Regions from separate parts of the Paenibacillus sp. W4I10 genome, predicted to be linked through region 2. Evidence: riboswitches for the same ligand, from Rfam matches in the RefSeq annotation. Region 2 holds a riboswitch; each other region holds the start of a gene.
The links. A riboswitch is a leader RNA that binds a small molecule or an ion and turns the genes downstream of it on or off. The one in region 2 is predicted to bind thiamine pyrophosphate.
Positions count from the first base shown of each region.

Region 1: linked by a shared signal. The riboswitch ahead of QF049_RS05415 (thiamine phosphate synthase) and the one ahead of QF049_RS19120 (ABC transporter ATP-binding protein) in region 2 are both predicted to bind thiamine pyrophosphate.
Region 3: linked by a shared signal. The riboswitch ahead of thiC (phosphomethylpyrimidine synthase ThiC) and the one ahead of QF049_RS19120 (ABC transporter ATP-binding protein) in region 2 are both predicted to bind thiamine pyrophosphate.
Region 4: linked by a shared signal. The riboswitch ahead of QF049_RS21090 (ABC transporter substrate-binding protein) and the one ahead of QF049_RS19120 (ABC transporter ATP-binding protein) in region 2 are both predicted to bind thiamine pyrophosphate.

Region 1 is NZ_JAUSXX010000001.1:1,171,749-1,176,786, forward strand. It holds gene QF049_RS05410 (ABC-F family ATP-binding cassette domain-containing protein) at 1-1,295, shown strand, start outside; TPP riboswitch at 1,371-1,480, shown strand; gene QF049_RS05415 (thiamine phosphate synthase) at 1,707-2,369, shown strand; gene thiO (glycine oxidase ThiO) at 2,387-3,559, shown strand; gene thiS (sulfur carrier protein ThiS) at 3,556-3,759, shown strand; gene QF049_RS05430 (thiazole synthase) at 3,762-4,529, shown strand; gene QF049_RS05435 (ThiF family adenylyltransferase) at 4,526-5,038, shown strand, end outside.
Region 2 is NZ_JAUSXX010000001.1:4,258,346-4,263,383, reverse strand. It holds gene QF049_RS19130 (ABC transporter substrate-binding protein) at 1-385, opposite strand, end outside; gene QF049_RS19125 (ABC transporter permease) at 539-1,351, opposite strand; gene QF049_RS19120 (ABC transporter ATP-binding protein) at 1,338-2,105, opposite strand; TPP riboswitch at 2,282-2,384, opposite strand; gene QF049_RS19115 (hypothetical protein) at 2,534-2,689, shown strand; gene QF049_RS19110 (aspartate/glutamate racemase family protein) at 2,760-3,458, shown strand; gene QF049_RS19105 (radical SAM/SPASM domain-containing protein) at 3,590-4,465, shown strand; gene QF049_RS19100 (pectate lyase) at 4,815-5,038, shown strand, end outside.
Region 3 is NZ_JAUSXX010000001.1:4,481,540-4,486,577, reverse strand. It holds gene QF049_RS20080 (alpha/beta hydrolase) at 1-534, opposite strand, end outside; gene QF049_RS20075 (IclR family transcriptional regulator) at 894-1,637, shown strand; TPP riboswitch at 1,787-1,900, shown strand; gene thiC (phosphomethylpyrimidine synthase ThiC) at 2,323-4,107, shown strand; gene QF049_RS20065 (hypothetical protein) at 4,638-5,038, opposite strand, start outside.
Region 4 is NZ_JAUSXX010000001.1:4,709,487-4,714,524, forward strand. It holds gene QF049_RS21075 (DUF2798 domain-containing protein) at 1-393, opposite strand, end outside; gene QF049_RS21080 (VOC family protein) at 568-954, shown strand; gene QF049_RS21085 (NAD-dependent epimerase/dehydratase family protein) at 971-1,726, shown strand; TPP riboswitch at 1,854-1,966, shown strand; gene QF049_RS21090 (ABC transporter substrate-binding protein) at 2,186-3,226, shown strand; gene QF049_RS21095 (MTH1187 family thiamine-binding protein) at 3,450-3,740, shown strand; gene QF049_RS21100 (ABC transporter permease) at 3,740-4,498, shown strand; gene QF049_RS21105 (ABC transporter ATP-binding protein) at 4,542-5,038, shown strand, end outside.

The sequences.
Region 1 (5,038 bases), 3.1 Mb from region 2:
TGCTTAAGGATGCATTCCTTCCGTTGCTTGAATTGGAAAAAGAAATGATGAATATTACGGACCAGATGGCAGATGCAGATCCAGATAAGCTGGAGCAGTTGCTGGAAGAGATGGGCGATATTCAGGAACAACTGGAACAGGGCGACTTTTATCTGATTGACGTAAAAGTGGAAGAGATGGCCAATGGTCTTGGTTTGTCCGCAATTGGTCTTGATCGAGATGTCGCAGCTCTAAGTGGTGGACAACGTACCAAGGTGCTTCTTGCCAAGCTTCTGCTCGAGAAACCTACAGCTCTTTTGCTAGATGAGCCGACTAACTATCTGGATGTAGAGCATATTGAATGGCTGTCACGTTACCTGAAGGACTATCCGCATGCGTTTCTCTTAATCTCCCATGACACGGAATTCATGAATGAAGTCGTAAATGTCATTTATCATTTGGAATTTGCCAAATTAACGAGATATGCAGCGAACTATAACAAGTTCCTTGAGATGGCTGATATGAATAAAGCCCAGCATATTGATGCATACGAGAAGCAGCAAGAGTACATCAAGAAGCAGGAAGATTTCATTCAGCGTAACAAGGCACGTGCTTCAACTTCAGGTCGAGCGAAGAGCCGGGAGAAACAGCTGGACAGAATTGAACGTATTGATCGTCCAGATGAGGCGGCTAAACCAACGTTCAAATTCAAGGATGCCCGCGCGAGTAGCAAAACGGTCTTTGAGGGTATTGATTTCGAAATTGGATATACGTATCCTTTGCTGCCCAAAATGACGATGACAATTGAACGTGGTGAGAAAATTGCCATCGTAGGTTGTAATGGTGTCGGTAAATCGACGCTGTTGAAAACCATCCTGGGAAAAATATCTCCACTCAGTGGAAAGACCTTTTTGGGAGATTATCTCGAAACGGCCTATTTTGAGCAGGAAGTTCGTGCTGGGAATATCACGCCCATTGAGGATGTCTGGAATGAATTTTCACATTTGACCCAGAATGAGGTCCGGGGTCATCTCGCTCGCTGTGGGTTGAAAAATGAGCACATTACCCGTCCTCTTAACATGCTGAGTGGTGGAGAGCAAGCCAAGGTTCGTTTATGCAAACTCTTGATGCGTGAAAGCAACTGGATTTTATTCGATGAGCCGACAAACCATCTCGATGTCACAGCTAAAGCGGAGTTACAGCGTGCTTTGCAAGAATTCAAGGGAACGGTGTTACTGGTATCTCATGAACCTGATTTCTACGAGGGTTGGGTTACCAAAACATGGAATGTCGAAGAGTGGTCTGAGAAAAACTAGACGATTCAAGACAATGTTTAACAGAAATGACGGTGACAAAAAAATCCGTCTATGGTAACATAGGCTACAACTTCATATGAACACTAGGGGGGCCGCACGATGCGGCTGAGATGGAAGAATGCGATTCCGGACCCTTTGCACCTGATCTGGATCATACCAGCGTAGGGAAGTGGCGAGCGCGTTTCAGTGAATGACGTGAGCAACGGCAATTCGAAAGGATTTCAACCGTCTGCTTAACGAATTGAAACATGCAGTTGCGTGTATAACGTTAAGGCTATAAGGTCTATAGCTTTATTGCACGAAATGAACTGTATGCTTCAGTCAGTCATCTGGTCCTATAATTAATACGCAGCCACTCCCCTACGGGAGTGGCTTTTTTGTATTTTTCATAGCATTCACGCCTGGAAGGAGATGAACAGTACGGTAATTTCTCATGAACATGTTCACGAATCATTTGAATTGCATGTTGTATCTACGGGTGCAGGGGATCAAGCATCTTTTGTAAAAGCTGCAAAGGACGTTTGGTCTTGGGTGGACTATATTCACATACGAGAAAAACAACTCACATGGCAAGACAAGATTGGTTGGGCTGAAAGTCTGCGTAGCGTTGGCGTTCCATCTTGTCGCATCGTTATCAATGGTTCAGAGCTGCCTTCACAGAATGACATCTATGGCGGTGTACATTGGGGGCAAGATGCGATACGAAACTATAACCCTGCTGTTAAAAGCAATGTGCAGCGCCTTCGTCTGGGTGTATCTGTTCATTCAATCGATGAGGCAAAAATCGCTGAAGAACGGGGAGCCGATTACCTTTTCTTCGGGCATGTCTACTCAACCAACAGTAAGCCTGGTCTTGAACCAAGAGGATTATATGCTCTGGCTGAAGTGTGCAGGGGTGTCTCCATTCCTGTCATTGCGATCGGGGGCATTGAGCCGGGAAACATTCACGCGATTCGCTCCGCAGGCGCACAGGGAGTCGCTTTGATCTCGAATGTATGGGCGAGCGATTCCCCGGATCGGGCGGCTGCATTATTAAAGCAGGCTATCGTTGCTACAGAAATTCTGAGGCGCTGAATCAAGGAGATGAGAGGATGAAAGAGATCGTTACTGATAAACCGGATAAAATTCATGCAGAAACGATTATTGTAGGAGGAGGCGTTGTTGGATGTGCCATTGCGTATGAGCTTGCTTCCCGTGGACAGGATGTGCTGTTGCTTGAGCGTTCGGCGATTGCAGGAGGCACGTCTTGCGCGGCGGCTGGAATGCTGGCGGCAGATAGTGAGGATTTTGCTCATCCTTTGATGGCTAAGCTTGCCAGGCAGAGTAGACAATTACTTATCGAGCAACAAGTGCTAATGGCTACACTCAGTGAGGTAGAGACTGGTCTGCAACGCCAGGGATTCCTAACTCCTTTTCGTTCATACAGTGAATTAAGTAGTTATAAGGACAATCGGAAGTTTGCTTTGTCTGCTTCTGCTGATGAGGTGTGGTGGGATCGTTCCGTTGTACAACATGAGGCATCATGGCTCAACAGAGATACGTATGGAGCCTATTACAGACCTTACGAGAGTGAAATCCTTCCAGTCCATCTAACGAAGGCATACGCCGAATCCGCTCAAACATTGGGAGCACGGGTTATGGAGGACATACAGGATATACGTGTGCAAGCAAACGAACACGGCGTGCAGGGGATCACCACATCGATCGGTGAGATGAAATGCAAACATGTCATTATAGCGGCTGGATTACAGAGTGAAGAGTTGATGAGACATGTAAATCTGAGCTTGCCCGTGTGGTCGGTGAAAGGTGAAATAGCCGCCGTTCAGTTCTCAGATGAACATGCAGGGTACAGACCTGACAGAACGGTGTATGCAGAGGATATCTATATTGTTCCCAAAGCCAATGGTGAAGTTTGGCTTGGGGCAACCAGTCTGCCAGGCAGAACGGATTTGAACGTTTCTGTACAGGGTGTTCAGAAGCTGCTAACAGCGGCTACCCACTGGGTGCCTGGGATGAAAGAAGCACAATTTATACGAGCGTGGGCAGGCGTGAGACCAGCAACTCCAGATGGATTGCCTTATGTAGGTGCTTGCAAGAGTATACCCGGGCTGTTCGCCGCCTTTGGGCATTACCGCAACGGTATCTTGCTTAGTGCGATAACAGGCAGGCTTATCGCTGAGTTGCTCGCTGGCAAAAGCTCAGAAGAACTCGGAATTGAGGCGCTGAGTCCGGAGCGATTGAACAGAAAGGGAGTGGTGCAGTGAATATCATCGTTAATGGTCAACGGATGGAGATTGAAGACAGATTGAATCGTGTGGATAAACTGCTTAAATCTTTTGATCTGCAAGTCAAGACTGTAGTTGTAGAGCTGAACAAGCATATTTTAACCCGTGAGTATCATGAAACGACTGCATTAAGAGAAGGCGATCGAATTGAGATTGTACATTTTGTAGGAGGCGGTTGATGATGTTGAACATTGGTAAATATACGTTTGAGTCCAGATTGTTGCTCGGAACAGGCAAGTTTTCGGATCTGGAAGTGCAAAGTCAGGCTGTGGAAGCATCTGAAACGGAAGTTTTAACCTTTGCTGTTCGTCGTCTGAATCTGGAGGAACGTAACCAGAAGCATTTCCTGGATACGTTGGATCTGGACAAATACACTCTTCTTCCGAATACGGCTGGAGCTTCAAATGCGGAAGAGGCGGTGCGGATTGCCGAGCTTGCGCGGGCTTCAGGACTTTGTGATATGATAAAAGTCGAAGTCATCGGAGATGGAATTACGTTACTCCCAGATCCGATTGAAACGTACAAGGCTTGCGAAATTTTGCTTGAAAAGGGCTTCACAGTATTGCCTTATATTTCAGATGATGTCATTCTGGCGAAAAGGCTACAATCGCTTGGCGTACATGCTGTAATGCCTGGCGCTTCTCCCATCGGAGCGGGAAGAGGCATTATCAATCCCTATAACCTTGAGATCATCATTGAGCAGGCCGTTGTGCCTGTGATTGTGGATGCAGGGTTGCGCTCCCCAAAAGATGCTGCTTATGCGATGGAACTTGGTGCAGATGGCGTATTGTTAAATACAGCCGTATCCGGATCAGGGGATCCAGTGAGCATGGCTAAAGCGATGCGATTGGGGGTAGAAGCGGGTAGATTGGCATATGAGGCAGGCATGATTCCCGTAAAGCGTTATGCAGCAGCCAGTAGTCCGGTGGAAGGAATGGTTCATACATGACAGATCAAATAACATCTTCCGAGCAGGCCGATCGTTATTCCAGACAGGAACGGTACGCGCCACTTGGCAAGGAAGGCCAGGCCAGATTAAAGGGCAGCAGAGTTTTAATTGTAGGTGCTGGCGCACTCGGAACAGGAATTGCAGAAACGTTAGTTCGTTCAGGAGTCGGACACTTAACGATTGTGGATCGTGATTATGTGGAGTGGAGTAACCTGCAGCGGCAGCAATTATATGTAGAACAGGACGCGATGGAGCGGATACCGAAGGCAATGGCGGCGGAAAAACGTTTATCTGCCATTAATTCCACGGTCCATGTGGAAGGGAAAGTGTTGGATGTCAGAGTAGATGAGTTGGAAGAACTCGTTCAGCATACAGACTTGATCATGGATGCAACGGATAACTTTGATACCCGACTACTCATTAACGACATGGCACAGAAGCACCGTATTCCCTGGATTTATGGTGGATGCGTAGGTAGTTACGGTATTACCTATACATTTATGCCTGGA
Region 2 (5,038 bases):
TGTTCTCGCCACGCGCGAGCAAGATTTGGGGCTGGTAGCTTAGAGCCAGATCAATTTTACCGGCAGCAACAAGTTTGAGTGAATCATTGGTATCCGCAGGCATCTGAATTTCGACATCCAGACCTTGGTCTGCGAAGTACCCTTTTTCCTGAGCCACATAGATGAAGGAGTGTACTGCATTCGGGTACCAGTCGAGCATGATGGACAGTTTATCTTTGGCGTCTGATGCTGGTTCGGTTGCAGACTTGTCTGTTTGTTGTGCATTGGTTGCAGAGTCTGTTGTTGGCGTGTTATTGCTGGTATTCGTGGTGCTGCATCCACTGACTATCAGCAAAAGGCTAATGAGCATGATGGGAAGCAGGGAGTATATACCTTTGTTAGTCATAAATGAAGTTCCTCATTTCATCGTTTGGGTTTGTAGAAAATGGACAGCAGCATGTTAACGGGCAACGTGATGACTGAAACATAATTGCTGATATGTGAAAAAAGTGTTTGGAAATCATACTTCCTATCATTAAATCGGGTTCACTCTCGAAGATTATCCAGTCTTTCTTTTGCCTCTATGCCACCGTGTGTTAAACCGTTTCTCCAGCCAGGCAATCAGTACAAACAAAACGATCCCCAGCAGGGATAACAGCACAATAGCTGCAAACATCGCATCCGTGTTCATGTTGCTGGACATGCGGCGGCTGAAGTATCCGAGCCCTTTGCTGCCACCGAGCCATTCGCCAATCGTTGCCCCAACCACGCAGTACACCACAGACATCTTTAGCCCCGAGAAAAAAGAGGGAAGTGCCAGTGGAATCTGGAGTTTGCAAAAAATATCCCACTTGCTGGCACCCATGGTGAGCAGCAGTTCACGCTGCTCTGGATCGCCTTGGCGAAGTCCATCGTAGGTGCTGACCACAATGGGAAAGAAGGCGATCAGGAACACCACGGCGACTTTGCTCCACAGCGTGTAGCCAAACCATAGGATGAAGACGGGGGACAGGGCAATCAGCGGGATCGTCTGACTGATTACGATGAAGGGATATAACGCTTTTTCAATCGACCGATTCATATGCATACCAGTTGCAAGTGCAATTCCGGCACCAATGGACAAGCCAAAACCAACAACAACCTCCATTAAGGTAGCAGGCAGATGTGTAGCCAGCAGGAGGTTGCGATGCTCATACAGGGAGCTGGCAATCGCCGTTGGGGCTGGAATGATGAAGGAGGGCACCCATTCCATACGCACAATCCACTCCCAGAAGACAAGCAGCAAGAGCAGGAGCCAAAGAAACAGACCATAACGGGCAAGCCAACGCCTTACGCTATCCTTCATGCAGTCTCCCAAGTTACCTTCTCGCATGCAATTGTTCCTCCAGTCGTCGTCTCATCTGAACGAGTGTCGGTTCGTAGATCATGTCCGAATGTCTTGGACGTGGCAAAGGTACCGTCAAATCCTGTAGCTGTTGGCCTTGGCGCCCCGGAGTTAACAGGATAATCCGATCACTGAGCAGCAGCGCCTCTTCAATGTCATGCGTTATGAACAACACGGTTTTGCCAAAGCCCTCCCACAGTTCCAACAACCAGCGATGCATCTCCCGTTTGGTTAAGGCATCGAGTGCGCCGAATGGTTCATCCAGCAGCATGAGTTGGCCACCTGTCAGCAAAGTACGAAGCAGCGCGACACGCTGGCGCATGCCACCCGACAGCTCGTCTGGGTAAGCATTCGCGTAGCCGGATAGGCCAAATCTGTCGAGCCCAGCCAGAATGTCCGCGCGAATTCTTCCCTTATCCTGCCGCTCTGGAGCAAGTTCAGCGGGGAGCATGCAATTCTCCATGACGGTTCGCCAGGATAACAGGAGGTCCTTTTGTGGCATGTAGGCCACCTGCCCCAGTCGCTTTCCTTCAGGGACCCAAGGAATTTCTATGGTTCCGTGGGTTGGCTCAAGCAGGCCTGCCAGCAGCTTGAAAAGGGTGCTTTTACCGGAGCCGCTGGAGCCGATGAGCGAGACGAATTCGCCGTTGGCTACACGCATCGACACATTGGAGAGCACGGGGGAATCCCTTTTTCCCGGGAAAGCGTAGCTCATGTTGTGAATGGTTATGTTATTATCCATCTCGTTCGGTTCCCCCTTGTTATTCCAAATTCAACTTCAAACTGCGGGATCTTTAATTACACCTTCTGATCTGCCCGCAGAACGCGAAAAAGACCCACCCATTTCCGGAGAAATGAGTGGGTCTGTAAGTTCAATTCACATTAAATTTCATCATCAACATGAAAAAATCCGCTTACTGAAAGGCCGCTCCACTTCCCTCCGCTGGTATGATCCAGATCAGGTTCAAAGGGTCCGAATCATTCGATTCGTCTCAGCCGTAAGGCTCCCCTAGTGCAATGTTCAAGATATGCAGTTGTGTGTTCAGCATATATCACATGCAAGTGGAATGTAAAGGGGGCGCTCGGAAAGAATGTGAGTACTGATCTTGGCTTTCCGCGGATTCATAATACGCTTCGTCCAAGACAATTACGACATGGGAGGGAATATGATTGAGTAAACCAAGCAGCCGTGAAAATGGTCCGGTCAGATTATTCGGATTGTACAGCCAGATCATTCGGGTAGAAGCAATAATCAATAATCCGTTGCCGGAATTGCTCCAGGTCCCTCTATTCCTCTTACTGGGGCAGGTTTATTTAATCAGATAGATACGGTACAATATCTATTAAATTTCTATATACTGCTTTCGGAATGTATTAAATGGAAGGGGGAGTGTATATGAAAACGATTGGTCTTATTGGTGGAATGAGCTGGGAGTCATCGTTAGAATATTATCGAATTATTAATGAAGAAGTGAAAAAAAAATTGGGAGGATTGCATTCAGCCAAATGCATTTTATATAGCGTGGATTTTGAAGAAATCGAGCGTTATCAAGCTGAAGGTGATTGGGAAAGTGCTGGTGAATTATTAGGGAATGCTGCTCAGTCTTTGGAAAAGGCAGGAGCAGAAATGATTGTAATTTGTACAAATACGATGCATAAAGTGATTAAACATATTGAAGAAAAAGTGCGTTTACCCATTGTACATATTGCTGATTCAACAGCAAATCAAATTCATAAGTCCAAAATAAGTACGGTTGGTTTACTTGGCACTAAATATACGATGGAACAAGACTTTTATAAAAAACGAATTGAATTTAATGGTATTAAGGTTTTGATACCGAATGAAGAGGATAGAAAAGTTATCAATAAAATAATATATGAGGAATTATGTTTAGGGAAAATTGAGCCCTTATCAAGGGATTATTATAAAAAGGTGATCCAAAGGCTAGTTGATGATGGAGCTGAGGGGATCATATTAGGTTGCACCGAAATTGGATTATTAGTAAAAGTAGAGGATTCAGAAGTTCCATTATTTGATACAACACGTATTCATGCGATTGAATCTGTTAATTTGGCACTAGCCAAATCATTTTGACACAACCAGATAAACCAGTTCTCTGATTTACCTCGGCTCATGAACCCGATATAATAGGGATGGCCCGTATAGGCCGGATCACAAAATGCAGGTGGGATTGTTCTCCCTCCTAGGCAGAATGGGGACCCGAGTTGAAAACGTTCAAAAAAGTATATATTGAGATCACGAGTATCTGCAATCTGGCTTGCAGCTTCTGTCCGCAGACGCAGCGTGCCAAAGGATTCATTGACCCTGAAGTCTTCAACAATATACTGGAACAAGTTAAACCACACACCAAACATATTTATCTACATGTCAAAGGCGAACCCTTGTTGCATCCCAAAATAGATCTGTTGCTCGATTCCGCACATGAGAAGGGACTCAAGGTTAACATTACAACGAATGGTACACTATTGCCCAAGACTCAGCATAAATTGCTTGGCAAACCGGCGCTGCGGCAGATGAATTTCTCCCTGCACAGCTTCGATGGGCATGAAGGTTCAACCGACCGTGACGGATACCTGAGCAACATTTTGTCCTTTGTACACGAGGCCGTTAAGCACAATGTCATCATCTCATTCCGACTGTGGAATCTGACGCAGGATAACTTCACAAATGCTCAGATGAATCGAAATCGGGAGACCCTTGAAGTACTGGAACGTGAATTCAATCTGGACTTCCGCATTGAGGAAAAAGTAGTTCCAGGCAGCGGGGTCAAAATTGCCCCGAATGTATACCTGAATCAGGACCATGAGTTCCAGTGGCCAAGTCTGGATGCACCTGAAGATGACGGCAAAGGCTTCTGCCATGCATTGCGTGGTCAGGCAGCTGTGCTTGTGGATGGAACGGTGGTTCCATGCTGTCTCGATGGCGAGGGTGTAATTAACCTGGGTAATGTGCACGAGAAGTCATTCTCGGAGATTATTGAGGGTGAGCGAGCGAACAATCTGGTATATGGCTTCTCCAGGCGGGAAGCTGTGGAAGAGTTGTGTCGAAAGTGCGGTTATCGTCAGAGATTCGGAGCCTGATATCTTATATCAGCAAGCCAGAAGCCATTCAAGATCACACATTTGGAGACAAATGTAGTGGTCTTTCTTTGTTATCGGGGATTAAAGTGAGGGGTACATACGTTACAAATGAGCATACCAGAGGTTGATATCAGCATATTGCTTGAGGGACCTGAAATGCAAAAAATGCCGATATGACAGGTATTGCGCGATGTCATAATATATCTGATCTAATGATTATTCTAGTTACCTTCCTTATTTGGTAGGATTAGGTTGTGGGTCGGACAGAGGTGCACCTCTGACGATCTTCCAGGACAAGCTCAGGCTTGTACAATACCAAATAACGAGAGAATAAGGGAGGAATAAAGTAATGAAAAAAATGTTGACGTTGTTGCTGTCCGCTGGTTTGGTTGCTTCTATATTTGGTGCCGTTCCGGCTGCGGCTGCACCTACCGTTGTAAATTCAACCATTGTGGTTCCAAAGGGCACGACCTATGACGGCCAAGGTAAAACATTTGTAGCCAATCCTTCCACACTGGGCGACGGATCTCAAGCAGAAAATCAGAAGCCAGTCTTCCGTCTGGAGGCAGGGGC
Region 3 (5,038 bases), 220 kb from region 2:
CTGCGCACCGCGCTGCTTGGCGAACTGGATGGCACCCAGCAATTGCTGTGACTCAGCTTTGCCACCTGTGGCTACAGCTTTGTTCACCTGTGAGGCGAAGCCATAATCGAACATGACCACGTTAAACCCAAGTTGATGGGCATAGTGTGCCAGGTCATACATGGGTACCCATGTTTCTTCACGATTGGCACCATAGCCGTGACTGAAAATAATCGTTTTGCTTGCAGCATTGTCAGCAGGTATATACCAACCCTGCATCGTCCGGCTGCCATCTGCTGCCGGGAACGTGATGTCTTCGTACTTCATGTTCTTGGCCTGCATCGGATTGGAGAAGACCGGTGCTACCGTTGGATTGGATAATACCCATGCGATGTAACCATGCAGTGCAATAAAACAAAACAGTAGAAAAAATACAACGGAGAGCAGCAACGCTACGATAATATGTTTGAATCGAATCAGCCTCGGTGATAGGGAAGAGGGCAGATCGGACACTTTTGTTTGCAGCGGGGCTTCGCTCTGGGATGTTTGATACATGAATGCCCCTCCTTTGAAGTTCAGTTGAAGATAACAACGACATGAAAAGAGAATTGCGTCGATTTCAGAGCCTGCTTCAGAGCGATATCTTAATGTAATATATCTTTATCGTATGTTCCAGTATAGTCAAAGTCAATTGATTGAGGGCATTTGTTACGCAATTGTTATATAGTTCTTAAGATATATGGGTAACATTACCTTAGTGTGTAAATTACAGGGGATTAAGTCTTATAAAAAGGAAAAATTTACACGTTAGCCTACTTCGATTTTGGCTCTTTTTGGTTTACAGATGAGACCGTTTCTCATATAATTTATGTAACCAAGTTTCATGTGATGAAACATGAGGAGGGCATTATGCCATGGAAGATCGCAAGTTAACCGTCCGGGCTGTGGAACGGGCGCTGGATATATTATTATGTTTTACCACACGCAGTGATCTGGGACTCACCGAAATTGCCAGCCAGATCGGCCTGCACAAAAGTACAGTACATCGTTTGATGGCTACGCTGGAGGACCGAGGGTTCGTGATCCGCGATGCAGCAACAGAGAAGTACCGACTTGGTATCCGAATCTGGGAGCTGTCGGCTCATATGTCCCGCAGTGATGATCCGGCTATTCTGCTGCTGCCTGCGATGGAGCGACTGAGAGATCGATTGGGGGAGACCGTGAGTCTGTACCTGCGTGATGGCAGTGAACGGATACGGATTCAGGCTGTGCAAAGTGATCAGGCGATTCGCCGAGTCGCTCCCGTCGGTGTTAGACTCCCGCTGTCTGTGGGCGCTTCCAGCAAAGTCTTGATGGCGTTTGCCACGGACGAGGATCGTGAAGAACTGATGAACGGGCCGGAATGGCCGGTGTTTATCGATCCAGCGGTGTATTTGGCACAGATGGGAGACATCCGGGATAACGGATATGCCACGAGTTACGAGGAACGTGAGCCGGGAGCTGCGGCGGTATCGGTGCCGATTATGGATCGCAGAGGCAATATTGCAGCTGCGCTCTCGGTCTCGGGACCTGTCAGCCGACTTTCGCAGGAGACATTGCATGAATACGCACCAGTGTTGAAGGATGCTGCTACGCAGATGGGACTCATGTTATCCTGATGCTGATGTAAGGTTTTTCTCCAAATTGAGTTGGTGTTCTGGAATATAAAGGTTGTTTTTATGTTCCGGTTGCGCTACTCTGTAATGGACGGCCCAGCGGGGCCAGCTTCATTGAATATGAACGGCGGCATGTGTGTGCCGCAACTTGTTAACGTTACTGGGGGAGTCCGAACTGTCCGGACTGAGACGGAATCGCATGAGATTCCGGACCCTTTGCACCTGATCTGGATCATACCAGCGTAGGGAAGTAATCGGCGATATGACCACAACCACCACATGATGTGACCCTTGTAGGGCTCCGTTAAGGAGCTGCATGAAGGTGCATTATTGGTGATGGACATTAAAAGTCGGTTCCTTCGGGGACCGGCTTTTTTATATACAGTGAACGGGCGATATAGCACGTACTCCAACGACTTCTTTTTCAATAACCTGCGAAAGTGGGCATGGATGATGAGAGAGAAGTCACCATAGATCCATGATCTGTGCTGACTTCCGGTCTGTTGTTAACTGTACATGAAAAGTGTCTCTCCTGGTCTGGCGTAGGATCGCTCTTTCTTCTCTGCGCTCTGCATGATTTGGGACAGGTACGTAAGTGAGCTAATGACGATACCAACCAAACAAGCGATGAACACTGAGGAGGAGACAAGCGAACATGAGTACAGGAAATCAAACGGGACAACAAGCGATGGAACAGGAACATAACGATCAGCAGGTGGAAAAAGAAACAGGAGCGGCCGGACGGGTTCAGCCCTTTCCGGGCAGCCGCAAAGTCTACATTCAGGGCTCACGGCCGGACATTGCTGTACCGGAGCGTGAGATAGCCCTTCATGACACGAATACTCCCCAAGGGGTGGAGCATAACGAACCGCTGCGTGTCTACGATACGAGCGGCCCTATGACCGATCCCGCATTTCATGCGGATATCCGTGCAGGTCTGCCAGCCCTGCGCACCCGTTGGATCACAGAGCGTGGCGATGTCGAAGCTTATCAGGGCCGTACGGTTAAACCGGAGGATAACGGACTGAAGCCTGGAGGGAAGAGAGCCGGCGCCGAAGAGTATCCCGGATTACGTGGCAAACCGCTGCGAGCACAGACAGGACGCTGTGTGACCCAGATGCACTACGCGAGACAGGGAGTCATCACGGCAGAGATGGAATTCGCCGCCATTCGTGAAGGCGTGGAACCGGAATTTGTGAGGCAGGAGCTGGCGAGTGGACGGGCCATTCTGCCATCCAACATCAATCACCCGGAGAGTGAGCCGATGTTGATCGGTCGTCATTTTCACGTGAAGATCAATGCCAACATAGGGAACTCTGCCGTATCCTCTTCCATCGAGGAAGAGGTGGAGAAGATGACTTGGGCAGTACGCTGGGGATCGGATACCGTGATGGATCTGTCCACAGGCAAAAACATTCATACCACCCGGGAATGGATCATCCGTAATTCTCCTGTGCCGATTGGTACGGTACCGCTGTATCAAGCGCTGGAGAAGGTGAATGGCGAAGCGGAAGCGCTGACCTGGGAGTTATACCGTGACACGCTCATAGAGCAGGCAGAGCAGGGCGTGGACTACTTTACGATTCATGCAGGCGTGCTGCTGCGTTATATCCCGATGACCGCCAAGCGGATGACAGGCATTGTGTCTCGCGGTGGGTCCATTATGGCAGCATGGTGCCTTGCGCATCATCAGGAGAATTTTTTGTACACCCATTTTGAAGAAATCTGCGAGATTATGAAAAGGTATGATGTGGCGTTTTCGCTAGGAGATGGACTTCGTCCAGGCAGTATCTACGATGCCAATGACGAAGCTCAGATGGCAGAACTGGCTACGCTTGGGGAACTGACGCAGATCGCATGGAAACATGATGTGCAGGTGATGATCGAAGGCCCGGGTCACGTGCCGATGCATAAGATCAAAGAGAATGTGGACTTGCAGATGGAGATTTGCCAAGAGGCGCCGTTCTATACGCTGGGACCGCTAACGACCGACATTGCCCCGGGTTACGATCACATCACATCCGCCATTGGTGCGGCTATGATTGGCTGGTTCGGCACCTCGATGCTCTGTTATGTTACGCCAAAAGAACATTTGGGCCTGCCCAACAAGGATGATGTGCGCGAAGGGGTTATCGCCTACAAGATCGCGGCCCACGCCGCCGATCTGGCGAAAGGCCATCCACGTGCTCAACGCCGGGATGACGCATTGTCCAAGGCACGCTTCGAGTTCCGCTGGCGTGACCAGTTCAACCTGTCATTGGACCCTGAACGTGCGCTGTCCTACCATGATGAGACGCTGCCAGCAGAAGGAGCCAAAGAAGCTCATTTCTGCTCCATGTGCGGACCAAAGTTCTGTAGTATGCGCATCACGCAGGACATTCGGGCCTTTGCGGCGGATAAGGGATTGTCCGAGAATGAGGCTGTAGCAGCGGGCATGCAGGAAAAGGCCGAGGAATATCGGACACGGTCCTAGGCGCCGTTACAGCGCAAGCTGGGCAGTCTGACATCGTTTGAAGGTGAGAATACTGCTATCATGTCGTCTTCTTCATCTTATTGATCAGCTTCCTGATACTTTTTATCAGCATTATGGTTGATTGTCTAGCAGATGTTTAATAAAATGAATGTAAGTACACACCAATAAGAGTAGCCAGGCCAATGGCTACTCCTGCACAGCATTTGCGGTGGGTATTCCTCCGAGTGCAGCAAGTTCAGATGAAGTGACCCGTCAGGCCGTCAACCTGTGGCGGGTCACTTCTTTTTACGATCGATGTATGTCAGGAGCGCAATAATTAACATCGCAAACACGATTACGTCGTTAAAAGAGAAGTTCATAGGATCACCTCCCACTGGAGGCAAGCCTATTTCCCACCACAAATTGGCTGTACATAGTGATTATACCATTTGAAATGCCCTTCTTCGAGAGCGTTTTTATTTTGCAAAAGGAGCCAATATAGTAGGTTCACATTTTTTTAGTGAGTGTAATATGTCACTCCAAATCCGCTACTACTGTCGAACCACACCCAAATTCTTCTCCAAATACTCCGCAAGCAATGCCAGCGGACTATGGATCGCAATGCCTGTGTCTGCTGTAACCTGTGCAGCTGCGGGAGCCATAGATAGTTGGGCTGCAACTACCCTTTTACCCGGATACTGCTCAGCAATCTGCTGTAAGCCTTCACGTACCGCTTCGAGATACCCTTGCTGATCTCCACGCATGATCAACTCAAATGTCCCTGGGATGCACACCGCTTCCGTCTGAGCTGTCTGGGAAACGTGTAGCTGCCCACTTCCATCCTCTTGCTGTAACGCCTGATTCACCCGTGCCATCGTCCCATCAACGGTTGCCGGGTTGGTGAATGCAATTATGTAATCTCCCGGTACTCGCCGCATCTCCTGCAATAACG
Region 4 (5,038 bases), 450 kb from region 2:
GTTACGAGCGATTGTATGGAGATACGTACGGAGTACGGATGACCCACTTAATTGATCAGCGAGATATGCCGAGATCATTCCATACAAGGACATGATCAGAACCATGCCAATCACCATAAAAAATGACATAGCAAGCACACCCAAAATCTTGTTGGACTTGTCAAAGGGCAAGGAAAAAGCAATCTTTCTCGCTACAGGTCCGACAATGAATGACTCCACCAGAAACGCGATGACAAAACATAATATGAATTGAAGCAGTATTTCAAGCGGGGACATCTTGCCGAGTAGCCCACTGTGCCATAGATTGAAGAACATCATGACCAAGACCATTCCTGTACACACCATTAATCCGAAAATAATTTGTTCCTTCTTGCTTGTTGGCAATTCTCTCATCCTCTCCGTTTACCTTCGTAATTATAGAGATGACGAAACCCTCTACATAAGTGAACATTCTGTGAACAATTGTGGTTTTTCCGAATTAAAACTGGATTTGACAACCATGTAGTACAGCCCTATGATATCCCTTAATATGGTATAAACACTCACTACATAAGGAGGATTTGGATTATGAGTTTTCAAAAACGCATTGACCACGTCGGTATTGCCGTTCGTGATCTGGAGACCACGCTGCGTTTCTATACGGAGATTGTTGGTCTTGAATTGAAAGACCGGGTAACCCATACCAACGGGGTCATTCAGCTCGCCTTCCTTGGCTTCAATGGAAGTAACGAGACTGAGATTGAGTTAATTCAAGGATACAGCGACAAGCTGCCTGCCGAAGGAACTGTGCACCATTTTGCCATCCACGTGGATGATCTTGATTCTGAGTACAAACGCATTCAATCCACCGAAGCCGAATTTATTGATGGAGAGATTATTACACTGCCTAACGGTTACCGCTATTTCTTCATCTATGGACCTGAAAAGGAATGGATTGAGTTCTTCCAGCGCTAAGAATAGGAGTTGATGTATGAACATTTTAATTACCGGCGCAGCCGGGAAAATTGGCCGTGACTTGTCCCAACACTTGTCAGAAGCATATCACCTGCGACTAACGGATTTGAATATCGACAGACTGCATACGTATCAAGGGACCGGCCATGAGATCATGACATTGGATGTGACAGATCCCGAAGCCTGTCAGCATGCTTGCGAAGGCATGGATGTAGTTGTACATCTGGCGGGAGATCCTTCCCCGAATGCCGGATTTTATGAATCGTTGTTGGACATCAATATCAAAGGTACATTTAATGTATTCCGTGCAGCTAAAGACCAAGGTGTACGAAGAGTCATTCTTGCAAGCAGTGCACAGACGATTGAGGGGTATCCCATTGATGCTCAAGTCTACCCGGACATGCCAACACGCCCACGGAATTTGTACGGGGTTAGCAAATGTTTTGGAGAATCGCTCGCTTCCTATTTTGCGTATACCGAAGGTTTACAAAGTGTAGCAATACGTATAGGTGCATATGATGATTTTCAACCGGACGGACCAGCGCTGGAGGCAAGGGATATAAGCGCGTATATTAGTCCGGCTGACTTGTGTGATTTGATGCTCAAAGCAATTACAACTACCGATCTGGAACCCTTCACCATACTGCATGGGATCTCGAATAACCGGTTTAAACGATTGAATCTGGAAACCACTCAGAAACAGGTAGGCTATGAACCAAAATCCGATGCTTTTGCACTCAGCCAGATTTCCTTATATGATTCGCCACGATAATTATTCAGGCTGTTATACATATGTATAACGGCCTGTTTGATAAGTTCATACGTGTCCCCATCCAGTTCCTGACTGGACACGTTCCACCCGCTGGCCTATAATTACACCTAGTAATGCCCGTAACTTCATAGTTTCCCAGGGGAGTCGGAATTGGCCGGCTGAGAGTGTATCCCACCAAGATACTAACCCTTAGACCTGATCTGGATCATGCCAGCGTAGGAATCGGAGTATATCGAAATGGCACAGCCCTATGCTGAACGCCACCTCTCTAACGCCTGCACGCGTCCCGGATTACGGGACGCTTTTTTAATGTTCTTTTATATAGCCAGAGAGCTAAAAAAGTGACGTTATCCAGATCTCAACTGGTATAAATCTGTCGATTTATGCAAGATGATTGGATATGAAGCCAAGGAGTACCCCGTGCCAATCGGCCGGACATACCGAAGGAGAGAACCACAGATGAAATGGCGTAAAACGATGGGATTGTTGCTCTTATGCGTGCTTATGGTGACTGTAGCCGCATGTGGTGGCAAAGAAGCTGCCCCAGCTGGGCAGAACGGCAACACAAATACGGAAAGTAGCAACGAAGGTGATACTGCCGCCCTGAAAGATATTAAAGTGGTGCTCGACTGGACACCAAATACGAATCATACCGGCCTGTATGCGGCTGTGGATCAAGGTTTTTACAAGGCTGAGGGCTTGAATGTAGAGATTGTACAACCAGGTGCCGGTGGCGCAGATACAATGGTTGCCTCGAATGAAGTGCCTTTTGGCGTAAGTTATCAGGAGAGTGTAACTCAAGCCCGCACACAGGGTGTTCCATTGGTCTCCATCGCAGCAGTTATTCAGCATAATACATCTGGTTTCGCTGCTCCGGCGGATCGGAATATCAAGTCACCGAAAGATTTTGAAGGTAAAACCTATGGCGGTTGGGGTTCCCCAGTCGAAGAAGCCGTGATGCAATCCATTATGGAAGGCGACGGAGCCGATGTATCCAAAGTGAAAAACATTAACATGGGTGACGCTGACTTTTTCACCGCAGTGAAACGAGACATTGATTTCGCGTGGATTTTCTACGCCTGGACGGGTATTGAAGCCGAACTGCGCGGGGAACCCATCGACATGTTGTATGTGAAGGATTATTCAGATGCATTGGATTACTACACGCCTGTCCTCGTAACAAACGAGCAGACGATTCAGAACGACCCTGAGTTGGTGAAAGCATTCCTGAAAGCCACTTCAGAAGGATATCAATACGCAATTGATCATCCCGAAGACGCAGCGAATATTCTGATCAAGGCCGTCCCGGATCTGGATAAAGACTTGGTACTGGCAAGCCAGAAATGGCTTAGTCCAAAGTACACGGATGACGCCCCGCGCTGGGGAGAACAAAAACAGGAAGTGTGGCAGAACTACACCGACTGGATGTTTAGCAAAAAACTGCTGGATGAACAGATCGATGTGAGCAAGGCATACACAAACGAGTTTTTACCCCAATAAAATTTCTCATATAAAACGAACTTAATATTTACACGAGGACGGAGAGGACAGAAATAACGTGAAAAAGCGAAGCGGTCGCCTTTATCACCGGATTTTCCCTTAGAGAAAGGGAATCAAAAAAATCTGGGGATAACAGCGATTGGAAGGTTATTCTGTCATCGAAGTGGCAAGTGTAACAGTCATTGGTTCATTTTATATATCACGAAAGGAGCCGTGATCTCTCATGGCAAGCACATTACTTAGCATTCAGGTTATTCCGAAAACGCCAAATGGCGAGAACTCTTATCCTTACGTAGATCGCGCCATTGAAGTTATTCAGCAATCCGGCCTGAAATATCAGGTGAACGCGCTCGACACCACGATAGAGGGGGAACTGGAGGAACTGCTGGAGGTTGTCCGTAAAATGCACGAGGTACTCGTGGAGGCTGGCAGTCCAAGCATCATCTCCCAGATCAAAATCGCCCATAGCCCTACTGGCTTAAGCATGGATACCCTGACGGAGAAGTATCGCTAATGCATACCTATTTCAAAAGTGTATGGCCGCCCATTGTGGCGGTTATTCTCTTTATAGCGATATGGCAGGGAGCCGTCTCCCTCTTCCATATTGAGAAATGGATGCTGCCTGCACCGTCCGATATCGCCCGCGAAGCGGCAACTCAGGCCGAACGGCTTGGCATGCACGCTTCCGCAACCATTCAGTTAACGCTTATCGGATTCGCCGCTGGAACAGCGGTCGGATTACTGATTGCAATGGTGCTGCATTTGGTTCCTTTTCTCAAGTCGGCCCTGTACCCTTTACTTATTCTTAGTCAAAATATCCCAACCATCGCGCTCGCGCCGCTCCTGTTAATCTGGTTCGGATTCGGGCTGTTGCCCAAGCTGATTACCATCATCCTCGTCTGCTTCTTCCCCGTTGCAGTGGCAGCCATGGACGGCTTGACCCGTACAGATGCAGCGATGATGAACTATATGCGCATGGCTGGTGCGAAACGTCATCATATCTTCTGGAAGCTGGAGCTTCCCCATGCGCTGCCATCCGTGTTCTCCGGTGTCAAAATCGCTGCTACCTATAGCGTGATGGGTGCCATCATCGCCGAATGGATTGGCGCAGACAAGGGTATTGGTTATTATATGATGCTGCAAAAGTCGGCTTATCGTACGGACCGCCTATTCGTGGCGATCATGATTATTGTCGCGCTCAGCTTGCTGCTCTTCCTGTTCATTGCCCTTCTGGAGAAGCTGCTCGTGCGCTGGCGGCCACAGAAGCGGTAGTAAAGCATGTAATGTAATCTGTATATTAGGAAGTGATGACCATATGAATCGGCAACAGGACGAACAAGTCCAGCCTGGACGAGGAGCAAGTGTAATGGAGCAAAAGCACGGTGAAAAACTCCACCCAGTTAAGCCTGATCGACCTGCCAACACGACTCCTGCTCCGGTTCCACCTGCACTGGACGTTGTTAATGTTCATGCATCATTCCGTGAACGGCGGAGCAGGTTACCGGTTCTGAACGGCCTGTCCCTGACTGTGGAGCAAGGCGAGTTTGTTGCTATCGTTGGACCTTCTGGCTGTGGGAAAAGCACCCTGTTCCATATCATCGGCGGTCTGCTGAAGCCACAGGAAGGCCAAGTGCTTATGAACGGTCAGAATGTAACGGGACAGCGTGGCAAGATTAGTTATATGCCACAACAGCCCGCTCTTTTCCCGTGGCGCACCATTGAAGACAATGTACTGCTTGCTGGTGAAGTAGCTTCAAGCACTCCCCCTCGGGCTGAAGCACTTGCAGAAGCTCGTAAGTGGTTAAGCAGCGT